3 regions of the Psychrobacter sp. CX21 genome follow, and region 3 is predicted to be linked to each of the others. Evidence: predicted binding sites of a transcription regulator. Region 3 holds the regulator's gene; each other region holds the start of a gene.
What was found. Region 3 encodes PhoB, which activates phosphate uptake and scavenging genes when phosphate is short. Its sites were predicted from a motif close to TGTCATNAANCTGTCATAA; they were not measured.
Positions count from the first base shown of each region.

Region 1 (6,131 bases), on a different contig from region 3:
CAGGTGTCATTGCGTTTAAAATTTTTTGTTTATCCATGATGCCCTCTATGACATATACGAGTACGTAAGTGCTAGAACTTTCAAATCAATAAGCTACAGTATAAATCAAACAATAAGACAAGGTTTTGGTTAAGCTGTATACTTCTAAGTTTATTGATAGATAATAAAAGTAAAGTTTTACTCAGGACGAACTAATGATTATTTAATCATCATCTCCATCTAAGGAAAATTCTTCTGCATGTACGTTCCAATTAAGCTTGGTACGGCATGCTTTATAAAAATCAAATCCAGGAGGATGAATCAGGGTTAATTTGTCTGGATGTTTTCTAATATGCAGCCGCTGATGTTGATCAATTTGTATACTTTGCTTACCATCCGCGCTTACCATGGGCTGGGTGCGATTGTCTTTATGGATTCTTATAATAATTTCACTTTGATCGCTCACCACTATGGGTCGACTTGAGAGGGTGTGTGGATGCATAGGTACTAAACATATGGCATCTAAACTTGGATGTATGATCGGACCCCCACCTGACAAAGCATAAGCTGTAGAGCCTGTGGGCGTCGCAACAATTAATCCATCGCTGTGCTGACGGTAGACATCTAATCCATCAATCTTGAGCTGAAAATCTATCATATGTACAGATTTACCGGCATGTAGTACCACGTCATTTAGCGCCATATCCTGATGAATAACCTCACGCCCTTCTCTTATCTCCATTGTGAGTAAAAAACGTTGATCGAGTTGATAGTCACCCATAAGCACTTGACGTAACTTGGTCCCTACTTCATCAGGATTGACATCTGTTAAGAACCCTAAACGGCCCCTATTGACACCCAGCACGGGGACTCGGTATCTAGCTAAAGCTTGGGCGGCATGTAAAATAGATCCATCACCCCCGACTACAATAACAAGATCGCATATCTCACCAAGTAAACTACGTTTGACCATATGTAGTTTATTTAATTTCTCAAGTTCCAATTCTGGTAAACCAGCTGTTTCAGAGTCAATATATAAATCAAGGCCCATATCATTAATACGCTGCCCAATCTCATGAATAGTCGTAATTACGCCCCGTTTTCTGGCACGGCCCATAAGTCCAATACGTCTAAATGCAGGGTTTTTAATTGAATGAAAATGTGTCGATTCTGATAGGTTTGGAATTTTGTCAGATTGCGCAGAGCTTTCCATAGGCATTGGTAGATCTAAGTTGATTAAAATGTATCAAAGAGGATAAATCCGAAATAAAATACCTTATTATTTTTTATCTAATAATCATTTAAATGAGTAATTATATCGGGTTAATAACAGGTTTAAAGCGTATCATACTATGCTTTGTACGTCATTAATAACTGCGTACATTAAAACATACTTTTAGCGTTGAAAAATTTAGCAGGTTATAGCAGAAATTATTTAAAAAGTTATTGAGTTAGAATCACTTAATTCTCATTTAAGCATTGAATTTGAGTCTATTTGTTACCATTATAACCTTATAAAGGTATCTTTGTATGTTGAATGCGCTTCAAACATTATCGATTATGCTCACTAAAATCTTTACTAACATTATTATAGTGCGCTATTATGAACGTTAATTAGCTCTATTAATTATTCTAGTTAAGAACTATTTTTTCTATTTAATTACATTGTGGCTTATATACTGCTATAAATTTGTTTGTTTATGAAGACTTAGTTCAATAAGACAGTTCCAAAATTTAACGTTTATAGAGTAACTTAAAAGCTCAAATTTATATATTAAGGGAATTAACAATATGGCAAATCCTATTGTCAGTCGTGCAGAGCTCGCAGTTGGCGGCAAGTCTATGTCTGTTAAGGGTGTTATACATAAGACCAGTTTCTTACTGGGTTTGAGTGCTATTGCTGCTTTGAGCTTCTTCTTCTTTATTGTAAGTGGTGGTATTAGTGGTGGCATGGTGCAAATGGTCACCTTTGGTAGTATGTTTATCGCATTTGGTTTAGCGATATTTATGACGTTTAAACCACAAAAAGCCAAATCTCTAGCAGCACCTTATGCCATTTTAGAGGGTTTATTCTTGGGCGGTGTGTCTATTATGTTCATGGCCATTGACCCCAGCATTCCCCTTAATGCGTTAGCGGCTACATTTGTCACTGCGGCGGTAATGCTAGGACTTTACCGTTCAGGAATGATTAAAGTCAATGAAAAATTCCGCTCAATTATGATGTCGGCTATTTTTGCAATTATGTTAATTTACATCGTACAGTGGGGCTTTGTTCTGTTCGGTTCAACGCTGCCTTTCCTGTTCCAAACAGGTGGTCTTGTTGCAATTGGTTTTAGTCTGTTCGTTGTTGTTATCGCTTCATTTAGTTTGCTATTAGACTTTGATAACATTGAGCGTGGCGTGGCAGCAGGTGTTTCTGAAGATTTTGAATGGATCTTTAGTATTGGTATTCTAGCAACACTGGTATGGATGTACTTTGAATTCATGCGTTTACTCAGTCATTTCCAAGACTAATGCTCAATAAACAGTTCAATAAGTTCAATATATAAAGGTCGAATTATTCGACCTTTTTTTTGTATAAATGTTTTAATACTGATGCTATAAAGTTATGATCTTTTTAATCTAAGGGCATTGAGCACAACCACAAGTGAGCTTAATGACATGCCTATGGCGGCTAGCCATGGCGGCACATATCCTAGAGCCGCAGGTATCAAAACTACTGTATTATAACCAATAGCCCACCGTAGATTTTGTTTGATAATATGCTGCGCTTTATCTGCTATTCGCTTGGCATCCTCTACCGCAGTAACCGCGCCATTCAATATAACACTATCGCTTGAGACTTGAGCCAAATCTGCTGCACCTGCAATTGCAGTTGAGATGTTAGCAGCGGCTAATACTGGGGCATCATTAATGCCATCGCCCACCATCATTACCACCTCCCCTTTTTCTTGAAGGGCTTTGATATGATTGACCTTATCACTAGGTGATAAACCATAATACAGTTCATCGATATTTAATTCTTTAGCGATCGATTGAGCATGTTGACTTGGATCACCAGTTAAAATGATCGTTTTAATATGCTGTGCTTGTAACGACGCAATCATTTCCGCTACGCCCTCTCGCACACTGTCATTAAAATAAAACATAGCCAGAGGCTCCCAGTCGTCATTTGCAGTAGATGACTCGTTATCTTTTTGTCTTGATAACATAACTGCTGTACTGGCGTTGTGCGTCTCTAATTGCGGGGTGTAGTCCGGATAGCTATCGTTTAAGTACGAGGACTCGCTGTTTAATTTTGTACGATTTAAGGCAAAATCCACATGTCCTAATCGATAACGGTTGTTGTTACCTGCATTATGAATAATGGCTTCTACACCCCCTGCAACATGGTGCTTCAATTGACTTACTCTTGGCAGATGCAGTTGGTAAGCGGCATCTAATAAAGCCTTTGCAATTGGGTGGCGGCTACCGACTTCTAAAGTAGCGGCAAGCGCAAGTAAGTGATCAGTATTAACCGCTTCTGAACTGAATTGAGTCGTGCCGGATTCCTTATGCTGCAAATCATCAATATATAACAAGTTAGGTTTGCCATAAGTTAATGTGCCTGTTTTATCAAAAGCAACATATCTAATATCTGCTAATGTTTGAATAGTATGTCCGCGAGTGGTCAAGAACCCATAGCTTGCCAGCCGATTGGTAGATACAGTCAGTGCAATTGGCGTTGCTAACGATAATGCGCAAGGACAGGTCGCGACTAATACAGCAACTGTCGCCCACAATGCTTGAGATGGATCTATTAAATACCAGCCTATGAATACCAATACCGACAATACTAATATGCGCGCGACAAACCAGCGCGCCCAAATATCGGCTTGTTCAGCAATTTTAGGCTTTTCACTCAGCGCTCGGTTCATTAGCCGATCTATTAGTGCAATTTGGCTGTCTTCTGGCAACGCTGTAACGATCATTATAAAAGGCTGACTGTCATTCTGAGAGCCTCCTACAACAAGCTCGCCTCTTTTTTTGACGATAAGCTGACTTTCACCTGTCAGTAAACTCTGCGAGACAGTTGCAGTGTTACTACACAAGATGCCGTCTGCAACAACTTCACTACCCGCCTCAATCAGTATAATATCTCCGATGTGTAACACGTTTGCAGTCACTGATTCAGGACCTAAATCAGTTTGAGTATCGTCAATGAGCGTTTTGGCAGTCAGCAGCCCATCCCCTATCTCTGCCAATTGATCTAATTGCTCGGTCGTATATTGCTCGGTCGTATATTGCTCAGTTTTATAGTCATCGGTTATATAAAAAGCACCTTGAGCCCGATCTAATGGCTTTATATTACTATTACTTTTACTATTAGCATTGATTTTAAGTTTAGATAAATCATCGGTTTGCTCTATTGAACCTTTAGGCTGCTTGGATATAAGCTGATTGACCAGGGGTAAGTCATTGCCTATACGCTGCACTAATGACGGCTCAATAACCACCAAATCATTCGCCATATTTGCCGCTTTTAAACGCGCATTGTTTTCAATATATCTACCTGCCAGTAGAAAGAAAACAAACATACTAACTGAGTCATAATACGTCTCTCCGTGCCCCATAATGGTGGCATAGACACTAGCAAAAAATGTGATGAATAGCGCAATACTTACAGGAACGTCCATATTGACTTGACGGACTTTGATGGCTGACCATGCTGATTTGAAAAAAGGTACGGCACAATAGAAAAATACAGGTACGCTGACAAATAAAGACACCCAGCGTAAAAAGTCGCGCTGCTCAACCAGCATGCCACTAAATTCAGTATACTTACCAAAATACATACCCACTGCAAACATCATAGCCTGCATAGCACCAAGTGCCGCAATCCCTAATCGAATCAGCATTTGCTTATTGTGTTTTGCGAGCATCGCTTCGTGAGTATCTTGACGATATGGCTTGGCATCGTATCCGATTTGATTGATAGAGCCCAGTATTTCACTAATGGCTAATTTGTCTTCATCCCAAACGACTCGCATACGCTGATTGGTGAGATTAACCTGACAGTTTTCGACCCCTTCAAGCTCATCAACCCTTGCTTCAATAAGCCAAGTGCAAGCTGCACAGCGTAAGTTATTTACTGATAGCTCTGCTACTGAATGATTGGCATCTGAATATACAAATTGAGATTTAACATCTTCATGATCATAAGCTTTTAAACGATCAAGCTCCGTAGGCAAACTGGCGGTACGGTTAATTTCTGTACGGTCTAAATAATATTGCTCTAGTCCTGCCTCGACAATACTTTCCGAGGCCAGTTGGCACCCCATACAGCACATCAAACGCGATTCCCCGATAATTACAGCCTTAAAAGGTGTGATGGGCACAGGCTCTCCACAATGAAAACAACATCCTTCTGGTGGAAGGACTAAGTTATTAATGTCGTCTTCTAAATAAACCAAATCGGTCTGCTTGTTTTGAGAGCTCTGCTGGGAATCTACAGAGGAACTAGAAGGATGGGTCATATAATTTTCACAATATATTGAATGAGCTCTGATTATTGATTTAAATTGAGAGTTATAAAATATAAGGCACGCTGCGAATAAAAATAATTAATTAGGTAAACCTTTTAAAACAAGTAAATTAGGAAACTAACCCTTTTATTAATTTTTCTAAATTTGATGCCCTAGGTTTGTAATTCTATGAAGTTAATTATATTATACTACGCCGTCTTATAGCATGCTGGTTAGTTTAGGTCGTGTCCCTAATAAATTAAATACGGTGTCTGTTTAAATAATTTCATATTAAATGCTTTAATACGTTTAAAAGCTTATAAACAGTCACTGAATGTGCTTCAAACCCAAGTTGTATGGAAAATAGATGAAAACAATGCGCTAAACATGCATCGCGGTGTGGTTTTAATTAATAGCATTGAAAATCATAAATTTTTACGTCATCATAACCCTGTCATCTTCAGTTGGTAAAATATCGTGTATTCAAAACCTTCATTCTTAAAAAAAACCTCTTCTTCAACGTCTCATCCAAATACGCTAAACAACGCAAACGGTGGTTTGAATCCGCTAACCCCTTCTCACGTTCCAAACCGCCCTATTCCAAACAGCTCTTTTCCAAAAAATTTGAAAAGTCAGCAAGGTGCCATT
Region 1 covers NZ_JBXYJG010000004.1:98,991-105,121, forward strand. The annotation lists gene AC2SLP_RS03895 (YeaC family protein) at 1-37, opposite strand, end outside; gene AC2SLP_RS03900 (NAD(+) kinase) at 203-1,192, opposite strand; gene AC2SLP_RS03905 (Bax inhibitor-1/YccA family protein) at 1,771-2,493, shown strand; gene AC2SLP_RS03910 (heavy metal translocating P-type ATPase) at 2,586-5,495, opposite strand; gene mrcB (penicillin-binding protein 1B) at 6,108-6,131, shown strand, end outside.
Region 1: AC2SLP_RS03900 (NAD(+) kinase) is a predicted target of PhoB. The motif match lies at 1,293-1,311, and genes of this name have one in related genera.

Region 2 (6,131 bases), on a different contig from region 3:
CAAATCGCGCTTTTGACAGCGCATTATCACGTGCCTGCGCGCCAGGATGACCTTTGGCAAGGTCGGCAGCATGGGCAGCGATCTTATAAGTGATAATACCGTCTTTAACATCTTTTTTATTCGGTAAGCCCAGATGCTCTTTTGGGGTCACATAACACAGCATTGCCGTACCGAACCACCCAATCATCGCAGCGCCGATAGCACTAGTGATATGGTCGTAACCGGGGGCAATATCGGTAGTCAATGGACCAAGCGTGTAAAAAGGCGCTTCGTGGCACATTTCAAGTTGTAGATCCATGTTTTCCTTAATACGGTTCATGGCAACGTGACCCGGCCCTTCAATCATCACTTGAACGTCGTGTTTCCACGCCACTTGAGTCAACTCGCCAAGTGTCTGTAGCTCGCCAAACTGCGCCTCATCGTTGGCATCTTGGATACAACCCGGGCGCAAACCATCGCCTAAGCTAAACGCCACATCATACTGTTTCATGATTTCACAGATATCTTCGAAGTGGGTATATAAGAAGCTTTCTTTATGATGTGCTAGACACCACTGTGCCATGATAGACCCACCACGTGAGACGATACCGGTTAAGCGCTTAGCCGTTAAAGGCACATAACGCAGTAACACGCCCGCATGGATCGTAAAGTAGTCCACGCCCTGTTCAGCTTGTTCGATTAACGTATCACGGAATATTTCCCAAGTTAAATCTTCAGCCACGCCGTCCACTTTTTCAAGCGCCTGATAAATAGGGACTGTACCGATAGGCACAGGGGAGTTACGGATTATCCATTCACGGGTTTCGTGGATGTTTTTACCCGTAGATAAATCCATGATGGTGTCCGCCCCCCAGCGTGTGGCCCACGTCATTTTGGAGACTTCCTCATCAATGTTTGAGCCGAGTGCTGAGTTACCAATGTTGGCGTTAATCTTCACTAAGAAATTACGCCCAATGATCATCGGCTCTGACTCAGGGTGGTTGATGTTGTTCGGAATAATGGCACGACCAGCTGCCACTTCATCACGCACAAACTCTGGCGTGATAATCTTAGGCGTATTGGCACCAAAGCTATCCCCATCATGTTGACGCATGTCGGTTAACTTATGCTGCATTTGGGTTTCACGAATAGCAATATATTCCATTTCAGGGGTGATTATACCGCGGCGTGCATAATGCATTTGAGTGACATTGCCCGCCTTACCATTGATAGTCTTCGCACGGCGCGGCTTATCAATATGGGCAAAACGAATATTGGCAGTTTTGATATCACGGGCGCGCTCTTTGCCATAGTTACTAGACAAACCTGCTAGGCGTTCGGTATCGACACGCTCTTCAATCCATTTGTCACGTAGCTTTGGCAAGCCTTTGGTCAGATCAATATCAACATTGGGATCGGTATAGCCGCCAGAGGTGTCATAAACATAAAAAGGCGGATTTTTTTCACTACTTTCAAGGCCAAAGCCACCAGTAGGGGTATCAGTCAAGGTGATTTCACGCATGGGAACTTGGATGTCAGGGCGAGAGCCTTCAATATAGACTTTTTTTGATGCGGGCAGGCTACGGGTTAAATCGCGGGCTTCTTCATCAAAAAGTTTGTCTTTCGTATTACGGTGGGCAGGGGTTTTTATAAAATTTTCTGCATTATTCATGGAACTGTCCTTTTTTACAAATGCCGTATGGCAACTGTCAACACTGGTTTTAACATCAAAGCTAAAACCGAAAGTAAAAAAGACTCAGTGAGTGCAGAGACTGCCTATTAGGACAGCTCAAACCCTATTCATTATTAACAGACCTTAGATGAAGTAAATTCAGTTTTAAGGCAATACCTATTTTTAGTTAATTATAGTGACGTTTTTACCTAGTCAGACTTAGCGAGTAAAACAAAGGCTAAGCGATAACAAAGTAAGCGCATAACTATAAAATAAGTAGTTTTAATAACCGGCTATTTATTACTCAATTATAATTGAAATCAAAATATAGCTTAAAAAGCTAGAATGATTGAAAAGTCGGTAATGTACTATGTCGTTAAATAATATATAGGGGAGTTGCAATGACTTTCCTACGGCGGTATTAACCGCATCAGGTTCAACGGGTGATGTCTCAGCAAACGCTTGATTGTCATTCCTAATGGTCAATGGCCATTATTAGTAACAACAGGTCTGCACCCCGAGTCTACAATTATTGATATAGCTATCTTATCAAACTTTGATATCAATAACAGGGTCAATTAAAAATCTAATAACAGCACCATTTAAGACAATAAAAAAGCGCCAACTAAGTTGGCGCTTTATCGAATTGATGCATGGTGAATAAATGCAAAACTTACTGTCTGCGATATTTGCCATCGCCTTTACTAATAACTTCAACATCTACTTTACATAAGTTGCAGCTAAGCGCTTGATTCGCTTTTTTTGATAAGTCGATAACACGGCCAGGCGTAAATGGGCCACGATCATTGATTTTAACCACGACAGACTTATTGTTCTTAAGGTTAGTTACTTTAACTTTTGAGCCAAAAGGTAGCGATTTATGGGCCGCAGTCATAGCGTACATATTATATATAGCACCTGAGGCCGTTCTTTTGCCGTGGAAACCTGGTCCATACCAAGATGCCATGCCTGCTTGAGCGGGCACTGCTAACAACATAGTCAACAGAAGCGTAAAGGGCATAAAAAGTTTTTTCATAGGTCATACCTGTAATAATTTTAATGATTGGAACTATTCACAAACTAGGTGTCACAAACGAGGTGTAATAAACTGAATGTTACAAATTTCGTGAATACAACTATATGAGGCATATTTGCCGAGTTGCAACAATTAAAAAACTTGCCGTACCAAATTAATGTGCACGAATTATACAGGTGTTAGGTATTAAATATATTTCTAAAGCGTTAACTAAATGTAAAGAAAGCTTACAGTATAAGGAGTTATCTATATTTAAAGGTTTTCGTATATTTCTTAATTTCATCGTACCTATTTAATGAAGTCTTAATGAAGTTTTTCCAAACTATTAAGCGCATAAAACTGTCCTTTAACTGGCTACGCTAATGAGACTATTGGATTAACATATTTATACAAAAATTAAATATTTCATCAAACTGTCATATTTGAAGCGCAAAATAGCATCATTCCAATAACGAAGTCGACATTATAACAACCGTCAACTTCCTAATATTAATATTTGATAGCTATAACTCATAACTCTTTAGGAGAGACCATGCGCCATTCATTATTAGCTGTAGCAGTTGCCAGTATTTTAAGTTTAACTGCTTGCGATACAAAAACAGAAGACACTGCTACAACCACAGATGACACCGCAGCAACAGCACCTGTTACTGGTGAAGCTCCAGCTACGACTACTAGCACAGATCAGTATACCGATATTGAAGGCGTAGAAATGAATGTCAGCGGCGCGGGCGCTTCATTCCCAGCACCTATTTATCAAAAATGGTCAGCTGACTATCAAAGCGCTACTAAAGGACAAGTTAATTATAACTCTATCGGCTCATCTGGTGGTGTCAAACAAATCAAAGCAAAAACGGTTGATTTTGGCGCATCGGATAAACCACTTAAGCCAGAAGATTTGAATGAAGCGGGTCTTATCCAGTTCCCTACCGTTATCGGCGGCGTAGTACCAGTGGTTAATGTTGAAGGTATCGAGCCTGGTCAATTGGTATTAAGTGGTGAAGTTCTGGCTGATATTTATCTAGGTAAAATTACCAAGTGGAATGATCCTGCGATTACTGCCCTAAATGAGGGCGTTGAGCTTCCTGATGCTAATATTACGACGGTTCACCGCTCAGATGGTTCTGGTACGACGTTTAACTTCACTTACTACCTAAATGAAGTATCGAGCGACTGGGCTAATGTGGGTGTTGATAAAAGTGTTGAATGGCCAACGGATAAAACTGGAACAGGCGTTGGTGGTAAAGGTAACGAAGGCGTTGCGGGTATGGTAAAACAAGCCCCTAACTCAATCGGTTATGTTGAGTATGCTTATGCCAAACAAAACAATATGTCGCATACAGCAATGGTTAACGCCGCTGGTAATCGTGTTGAGCCATCAGCTGACTCATTCGCGGCCTCTGGCAACGTTGATTGGTCACAAGCAGAAGGGTTCTACAAGGTTATTGCAAACTCAGACACTGCCGATGCATGGCCTATCGCTGCTGCCACCTTTATCTTAGTACACAAAAACCCAGAAAATCCAGAGAAAGTTGCTGGCGCATTAAACTTCTTTAACTGGGCTTATAACGAAGGCGATCAAGCTGCGCTGGACCTAGATTATGTTCCTTTCCCAGACGAAGCCGTTGCTTTATTTAAAGATGAGTGGAATAAAGTGGTTGGCGCTGATGGTCAACCTGTTTATACCGCTAAGTAACAAGATTGACTTGTCACTGTCAATGAACACTTAAGGCAACTGGCAAGTAAATGACCTCTCATTTACTTGCCTTATTACTTAAAACAAAAGTTATATAAAGAAAAAGATTTTAGCCCAAGATTTTTTAAGCCAAAGAAAACCATACGTTGGGGACACCATGTCTGACTTACACGCTCAGCTAGCAAAACAAAAAAGAAACGATTTTCTGTTTGTCAATTTGACCAAATTGTTCGCTTTGCTAGTACTGTTATCTTTAGGCGGCATACTCGTATCGTTGATTATAGGTGCGTGGCCGAGTATTCAAGAGTTTGGTTTTGGGTTTTATACCAGCTCTGATTGGAGTACCGTCAATGATGAATACGGAGCATTAGCGCCAATTTACGGCACAATTGTCACCTCTTTTATTGCTATTTTAATTGCGGTGCCCGTAAGCTTTGGTATTGCTATTTTCTTAACTGAACTTTGTCCGGTAGTGTTGCGTAGACCTTTAGGTATGGCAATTGAGCTATTGGCAGGTATCCCATCAATTATTTATGGCATGTGGGGCTTTTTTGTATTAGCGCCCTTATTTGCCAAGTATGTTCAACCTTTTTTAATTGAGCATCTCGGGCCTATCCCAATGATAGGCAGCCTATTTGGTGGCCCGCCACTAGGTATCGGTGTTTTCACCGCCTCGCTTATCTTAGCCATTATGATTATTCCATTTATTGCGGCAACGATGCGCGATGTTTTTTCAGTAGTACCAGAGCTTTTAAAAGAATCTGCATATGGTGCGGGCGCAACCACTTGGGAGGTTATGTATAAAATAATCTTACCTTACACTAAAGCTGGTGTGGTCGGGGGTGTTATTTTAGGACTGGGTCGCGCTTTGGGCGAAACCATGGCGGTCACCTTCTTAGTAGGTAATACCTACAACATCAACTCCAACCTTTTCGGTTCTGGTGTCACCATAACCTCTGCTATCGCAAATGAATTTGCAGAAGCCTCAAGTGAAATGCACGTTGCTACATTATTACATTTAGGGTTGATACTTTTTGTCATTACCTTTGTTGTTTTATCCATCTCCAAAATTATGTTGTCACGAATTGATAAGAGAGCGGGTAACTAATTTTAAGTGGTGTAAATAGAAAAGTAGCTTATAGTCAGCGAACAACTAAACGGTTACGGCGTTATCCTTGCTAAGCCTATATGAGTAGTACCTGCACTCGGTTGCCTTTTAATTATTTTAGACGTCTTTAACTATAGTAAATTTAGTCACCTAAGCGTGACACAAATTCAAATTGGTATGACAGGTATTGATAGGATCACAACATGACATCACACTCCAGTGCAACATTAGACAACAACTCAAGGCCATCACAAAGCTTTGAGCAACGAATGAATAAGTCGCTCTACACAAAACGTAAATTTTTGAATGTGATTGGGCTAGTGTTTGCCGTCTTAGCGATGACATTTGGGTTAGTATGGCTTGGCTGGATACTGTTTGATCTGCTACGCAAAGGTATGGAAGCCATGCTAACGATGCCTATCTTCACAGCCGATACGCCGCCGCCAAACACCATAGGCGGGCTGCGTAATGCTATTGTTGGTTCATTTATGATAGCAGGTACAGGATTGCTTATTGGTGCGCCAGTAGGTTTGTTAGCCGGTGTTTATTTGGCCGAGTTCTCTCAAGGATCTTGGCTGGGTAAAGCGACGCGCTTTTTAAACGACATTCTACTGTCGGCACCGTCTATTGTTATTGGTTT
Region 2 covers NZ_JBXYJG010000007.1:104,154-110,284, forward strand. The annotation lists gene thiC (phosphomethylpyrimidine synthase ThiC) at 1-1,651, opposite strand, end outside; TPP riboswitch at 2,042-2,181, opposite strand; gene AC2SLP_RS05995 (septal ring lytic transglycosylase RlpA family protein) at 2,325-2,687, opposite strand; gene pstS (phosphate ABC transporter substrate-binding protein PstS) at 3,220-4,383, shown strand; gene pstC (phosphate ABC transporter permease subunit PstC) at 4,541-5,491, shown strand; gene pstA (phosphate ABC transporter permease PstA) at 5,695-6,131, shown strand, end outside.
Region 2: pstS (phosphate ABC transporter substrate-binding protein PstS) is a predicted target of PhoB. The motif match lies at 3,091-3,109, and genes of this name have one in related genera.

Region 3 (6,131 bases):
AGTATTGCTATCAGACGTTGTCTTAGAAGTATTGCTATCAGGGGAGTATTTTGAATTTGGCATGGGTCAGTCAATTTAAATTTGGATTTAAAGGAGTATGACAATATCCCATGCAAAATTGTAGAATAACGAATGAAAATTCGATGAAAACAAGATTAACTGTCGAGGCCAGCAACGCCTAACAGCTGTCCCATTTGTACGACCGAACCGTTTTCTAGATCTGATAGCCATGTCGTTCCAGCAGATTTGGGCATCACCACTATGGCCGTAGAACCTAAATAGAAGCGGCCAAGCTCGTCACCTTTTTTGAGGTTTATAGTATGTTTGAGGGTTTGAATGTTTTCACTGCGCTCAATTTTACCAGTAGCCACTGTCTCAATACCAGCCACAATCATAGCGCCAACTAATACCACAGCCGCACGTCCATATTGAGTCTCAAATATACATACCAAGCGCTCATTACGCGCGAACAAATCGGGCACATTTTGGGCAGTGACATTATTCACAGAAAATAGCGTACCTGGTACATATCGGGTCTCAATGAGTTTGCCATCAAAGGGCATATGCACTCTATGATAATTGCTGGGGGCTAAATAGACTGTCGCAAAGCTTCCTGAATCGTAATAATTCGCATCTGCATTGTCTGTATCTGCAAGGAGGTGGTCCACAGCATAATCCCGACCTTTAGCTTGCATTAATTGGTTTTGTTTAATATGTCCTATTTGCGAAATCATACCGTCAGCGGGTGATACAATACCATGCTCTGTATCATCAATAGGACGGGCATCTTCTGCAAGCTCGCGGGTAAAGAAATCATTGAAGCTTTTAAAGTCGGCTAGGTTCTTTCTAGCATACTCATCAAGCGTAATGCCGTAAGCTTTAGCAAATGTATTCACAAAAGCTTTTTTAACAATAGGATGGTTGCTTGCTGCTAAACGTCCTGCGGTTTCACTTAGCTTTTGCTGCGGGACAACATGTTGCAGCGTGGTAAATATCCCATCACGGCTAAGTAGCTGCTGCACATGTTTTTTAATATAATCTTTCATGATATATCCTTGTATTATAGTTATCTAAATAGTGATCATTCAGCAAACCCTACGCGTCATATTGGACTTAAAACTGTATAATGCCTAGTGCCTAGTGCCTAGTGCCTAGTGCCTAGTGCCTTGTGCTCTAATGTAGGGCTATAGTGTATGGTTATTTTATCATGGTTAATATAGGTTGAAAGTATGGGAATAGTTTATGAAAGCATTGATACAAAGAGTGACCAAATCAGAAGTGATAGTAGACGAGAAAAGTGTTGGTAAGATAGAACAGGGTATTTTGGCGTATATAGGTATAGGCCCTGATGACACCTTACAAACGGCCAAAAAGATGATTGATAAAATCCTAAACTATCGAATTTTTGCCAATGAAGCGGGCAAGCTTGATTTGAATGTCCAGCAAGTTAAAGGCGGTCTGCTGTTGGTTTCACAATTTACTTTAATGGCTAAAACAGACAAAGGTCGTCGCCCCGATTTTGGCGGCGCAATGGCGCCTGAGGCAGCCAACAATTTATTTAATGAGTTAGTTGAATATGCTAGGCAGCAGTATGCAAATGTGCACGAAGGCAAGTTTGGTGCGAATATGCTAGTAAAAGCTGACAACGATGGGCCTATAAACTTTATTTTAGATATTAATTGAGGTTTAAGATTGATAATTAGACAGCTTGTCATCTAATTGTCATAAATATAGGTTGTAATATAACGGTCATATTTGTATTAATATAAAAATATCCGCTAGAGTAGACGTAAATTTAAGGACAGCATTAGCATGAATACCGAAAGCATATTGGTTGTAGAAGATGAACCTGCCATTCGCGAAATGATTGTAACTACCCTAGAGATGGCAGGATTTAAGTGCTTACAGGCCGAAGAGGTTCAGCAGGCTCATAACCAAGTGGTCGACCATCGACCTTCACTAATTTTGCTCGATTGGATGTTACCTGGTAATCAATCCGGTATCGACTTGTGTCGTCGGTTAAAAAAAGATGAGCTGCTCTCTGAGACGCCAATCATCATGTTGACTGCACGCGGAGAAGAAGACAATAAAGTACAAGGTCTAGATGCAGGAGCGGATGATTATATTACCAAGCCATTTTCAACCCGTGAGCTGGTATCGCGTATAAAAGCAGTATTAAGACGTAGTAGTGCCTTATCAGGGGAAAAGCCCATAATGGCTGAGGGACTAAGTCTTGATCCCGTAAGCCAGCGTCTATCAGCAGATGGTGTGCCCGTTGATATTGGACCTACCGAATATCGTTTATTAGCGTTTTTTATGAGTCATCCAGAGCGTGCTTATACCCGAACGCAGCTGCTCGACCAAGTCTGGGGTGGTAATGTTTATGTCGAGGATAGAACCATTGATGTGCATATCAGACGCTTACGTAAAGTGCTTGAACCCTATGATTATTCAGGATTTATTCAAACGGTACGGGGTACAGGCTACCGTTTCTCAACGCAAGTTCACGGCTAACGCACTGTAGAGTAGATAGGCTGAGGCTGCTTAAAGAATGAAACATTTAAGTCTTAAACACTTAAGGCTTAAACACTTAAGGCTTAAACCAGTTATAACAACAACTATAAGCCAATTAAGTTGGGTTTATATTAGGGCGTATTGCACTTTATCAGGACGTCATCTATAGTAAAACCTAATCCCTTATTGACTAATCATAGAACCATGCCGATCAATTTCATTATCTTATTATCTAATAGTAGACGTCAGTATGCCAACAAATTTGGTCATGAATCATTGATAACCACCAGCGTCGTTACGCTTATTGGGTTAAATTTTGCTGTTTTTAAGACTGCCGTGCCTAAACATGCGTGGAATTGAGCATGATTGAAAATAAATCTGCAAGACCTAACCCTTCCTCTAACACCCTGCCTAAAGACGACTTTGCAGATGACGATTTAAAGCCTACTGGGAATGCACCAAGGATACTGCCTGCCTCTCAAAACAAAACGGCTTATACGACTCATGCTCCAGAAAGCAATGGTTCTACCTTATTCTGGTTAGACTTCAAATGGCTTTTATTTATGGTCGTTATTGGGGCAACTGCTGGCCATTATTTTGGGCATGTTGAATGGGGTATTATTGCAAGCATGCTGATATATTTTATATGGCGTTTGTATTCAGTACAGCAATTTTATTCATGGATGAGCCATTCTTTAACCTTACCACCGCCTGATTTTTCAGGCAGTATGACACATATTGCCAATCAGCTGTATGACAGCAAAAAACAAGAACAACTAACGCATCAAAAAATGATGGGTCTGGTAAAAAAAATCAGAAGCTCGTTATTGGCCCTACAGGATGCCGTTATCTTATTAGATGAAAATGACAGTTTGGAGTGGTGGAATCAAGCAGCAGAAACACTGCTTGAACTACGATCTGAAGATCAAGGCAGAAGCATCTTAAACCTTATCGATGTGCCACAGTTTCAGTCCTATTATGTGAATGCTGTGTCACCTAATGAGGGCGTACGGTTACGCTCATGGCGAGATAACGAACGATACTTGCAATGTGAAGTGACACATTTTGGTCAAGAAAAGCTGCTTATTATTTATGATGTCACACGTTTACAGCATTTAGAGCAAATGCGTAAAGACTTCGTGGGTAATGTCTCCCATGAGCTTAGAACCCCGTTGACGGTGCTCATGGGATATATCGAAACTTTCTCAGACCAGCCAGATTTAGATCCAAAGTGGAAACGCGGTTTTAATCTGATGACCCAGCAAACGGTTCGTATGAATCATATTATCAATGATTTGCTGTTATTATCTCGTCTTGAGAATGAAGAGTCGACCACTTTAGAGTGTGTCGACATGCCGCAATTGTTAAGCGATATTTTTGATGATGCACAAGGCTACAATCGTGAGTATAACCACGTTATAGATTTACATATTGATTCGCAAAAAAACATATATGGCTCAGAGTCTTATCTGTATAGTGCACTATTAAATCTAGTGACTAATGCCATAAAATATACGCCCAAACACGGCGAAATCACCCTATCTTGGCAAGATTACAAAGATGGGGCGCTATTTAGCGTACAGGACAATGGGATAGGTATTGCTGAGGCGCATCTTGGAAGATTAACCGAGCGTTTTTATCGTGTAGATAGTGGCCGCTCTCGTTCTACTGGGGGTACGGGACTTGGTTTGGCTATTGTAAAACATGTTTTGTTGCAGCATAAAGCCAAGCTTACTATTGAATCTGAAGAAGGTAAAGGCTCAACGTTTCATGTTCATTTTCCCGCCCGCCGTATTTGTAAAGACAAAACTCTAAAGCAGCATTAAAAGCCCTCAAGTCATAAGTTACTCAAATTTTAGACAAATAAAAAGAGCCATTTAACTAAAAATGCCTCTTTGTAATTCTATAGCTTTAATAGCGTTAAGATTAGTGCTCAACGCCACCAGCGCCATGTACATGACCGTGGTTCAATTCGTCTTCAGTAGCAGCACGTACTTCAACAACTTCAACATCAAAGTTTAGCTTTTTGCCTGCTAAAGGATGGTTAGCATCGACCGTTACTGTCTCATCATTAACGTCAGTAACAGTTACCAACATAACTTGGCCTTCAGCTTCAGACTGGAACTGCATACCTGGTTGAATGTCTTCAACACCTTGGAAGTTACTACGCGGTACTTGCTGAACGGCTTGTTCTTGGTACTCGCCATATGCGTCAGCTGGCTCAATAGTTGCTGTTAGCGAATCGCCTGCAGACTTACCTTCAAGCTCTTTTTCAAGACCTGGGATAATGTTGTTATGACCATGTAAATAAGCTAATGGCTGACCTTGCGACTGATCGATAACGTTACCGCTTTCGTCTTTTAATACATAATTAAAGCTTACTGCAGTATCTTTTGTAATCGTTGTCATAAAATTTCCTAAATAAATAAGGGTTCAAATAAAGGGGTAGCACAATAAAACGAAGTGATTATATCAATATAATCGTAATTGATACCACACTTGTTAAGATTGCCTTGCCTAATAGATTGAGATTGTTACGTAAGGTTTCAAGTCAAAATTATAAATTAATTCAATATTTACTTATTGATAAATAAAATTCTACGCTTATCTCATTCAACACTATTCCAATCAACACCTATTAATCGCACATTTTAGAAGTCCAGCAGTAGCGACGATGCTATGAGTTTGGTACCCTAAGACAACAAATATTCGTTTAAATCAATAACACAGTCTGCAAAGCATAGCCTTGAACACGTTATCTATCGAACCAATATCTTTTAAATCATTATCTTTTTAATCAATACCAATTAAATCAATACCAATTAAATCAATGCCAAATTAACCACTGACGTAATAGAGACAAATAAAAACCTTATGAAGACTTTAAATACTATTAAAAATGACTCCACAGCTACCGACATACAGCAATCTAATCAGACCCTTGCCTTTACGTTAGACTTTAAACGCTTTAAACAACATGTAGTCGATGTGAGTCTGACCTTTACCGCTACTCAAGACAAACCATTACTCTGGCTACCATCATGGATACCCGGAAGCTATTTGATGCGTGAGTTTGCCCGCAACATAACTGCGGTAAACTACACGGTAGAGGACGCATCAGTTGATAGTATCACTACGCAAAAAGCGATTAAAGTGAGTAAAAACGAGTGGTTACTTGATAGCGTTAAATCCGGCAGCAACGTACGAGTCAACTATGAGGTTTATTGCTATGATTTGTCAGTACGCACCGCTTATGTAGATCAGACACGCTTATACGGTAACTTTACCTCACTGACATTAGCGGTAGAGGGTATAGAGGACATAGCGGCCGAAGTAATTTTAAGTGTGCCGCATGCGTTTTATGAGCTTAATACAACTGACAAAAAAGTAAAGCTTGCCTGTGGGTTAAATGCCACGTATTTACATACTGAAAGCGCTCACCATTATCATCTACAGGCCGAGAACTATCATGAGCTAATCGATTATCCGTTTGAGATTGCGCCGCAAAATGAGTTTAATTTTATCGTTCATGATAATGCACATAATACGATAGCGCATCGGTTTTATCTTTCAGGCAAACACAGTGCGAACTTAGGTAGACTACAGCAAGACTTACA
Region 3 covers NZ_JBXYJG010000014.1:56,091-62,221, reverse strand. The annotation lists gene AC2SLP_RS09015 (L,D-transpeptidase family protein) at 1-63, opposite strand, end outside; gene asd (archaetidylserine decarboxylase) at 156-1,046, opposite strand; gene dtd (D-aminoacyl-tRNA deacylase) at 1,243-1,683, shown strand; gene phoB (phosphate regulon transcriptional regulator PhoB) at 1,813-2,514, shown strand; gene phoR (phosphate regulon sensor histidine kinase PhoR) at 2,877-4,340, shown strand; gene AC2SLP_RS08990 (FKBP-type peptidyl-prolyl cis-trans isomerase) at 4,441-4,923, opposite strand; gene AC2SLP_RS08985 (M61 family metallopeptidase) at 5,389-6,131, shown strand, end outside.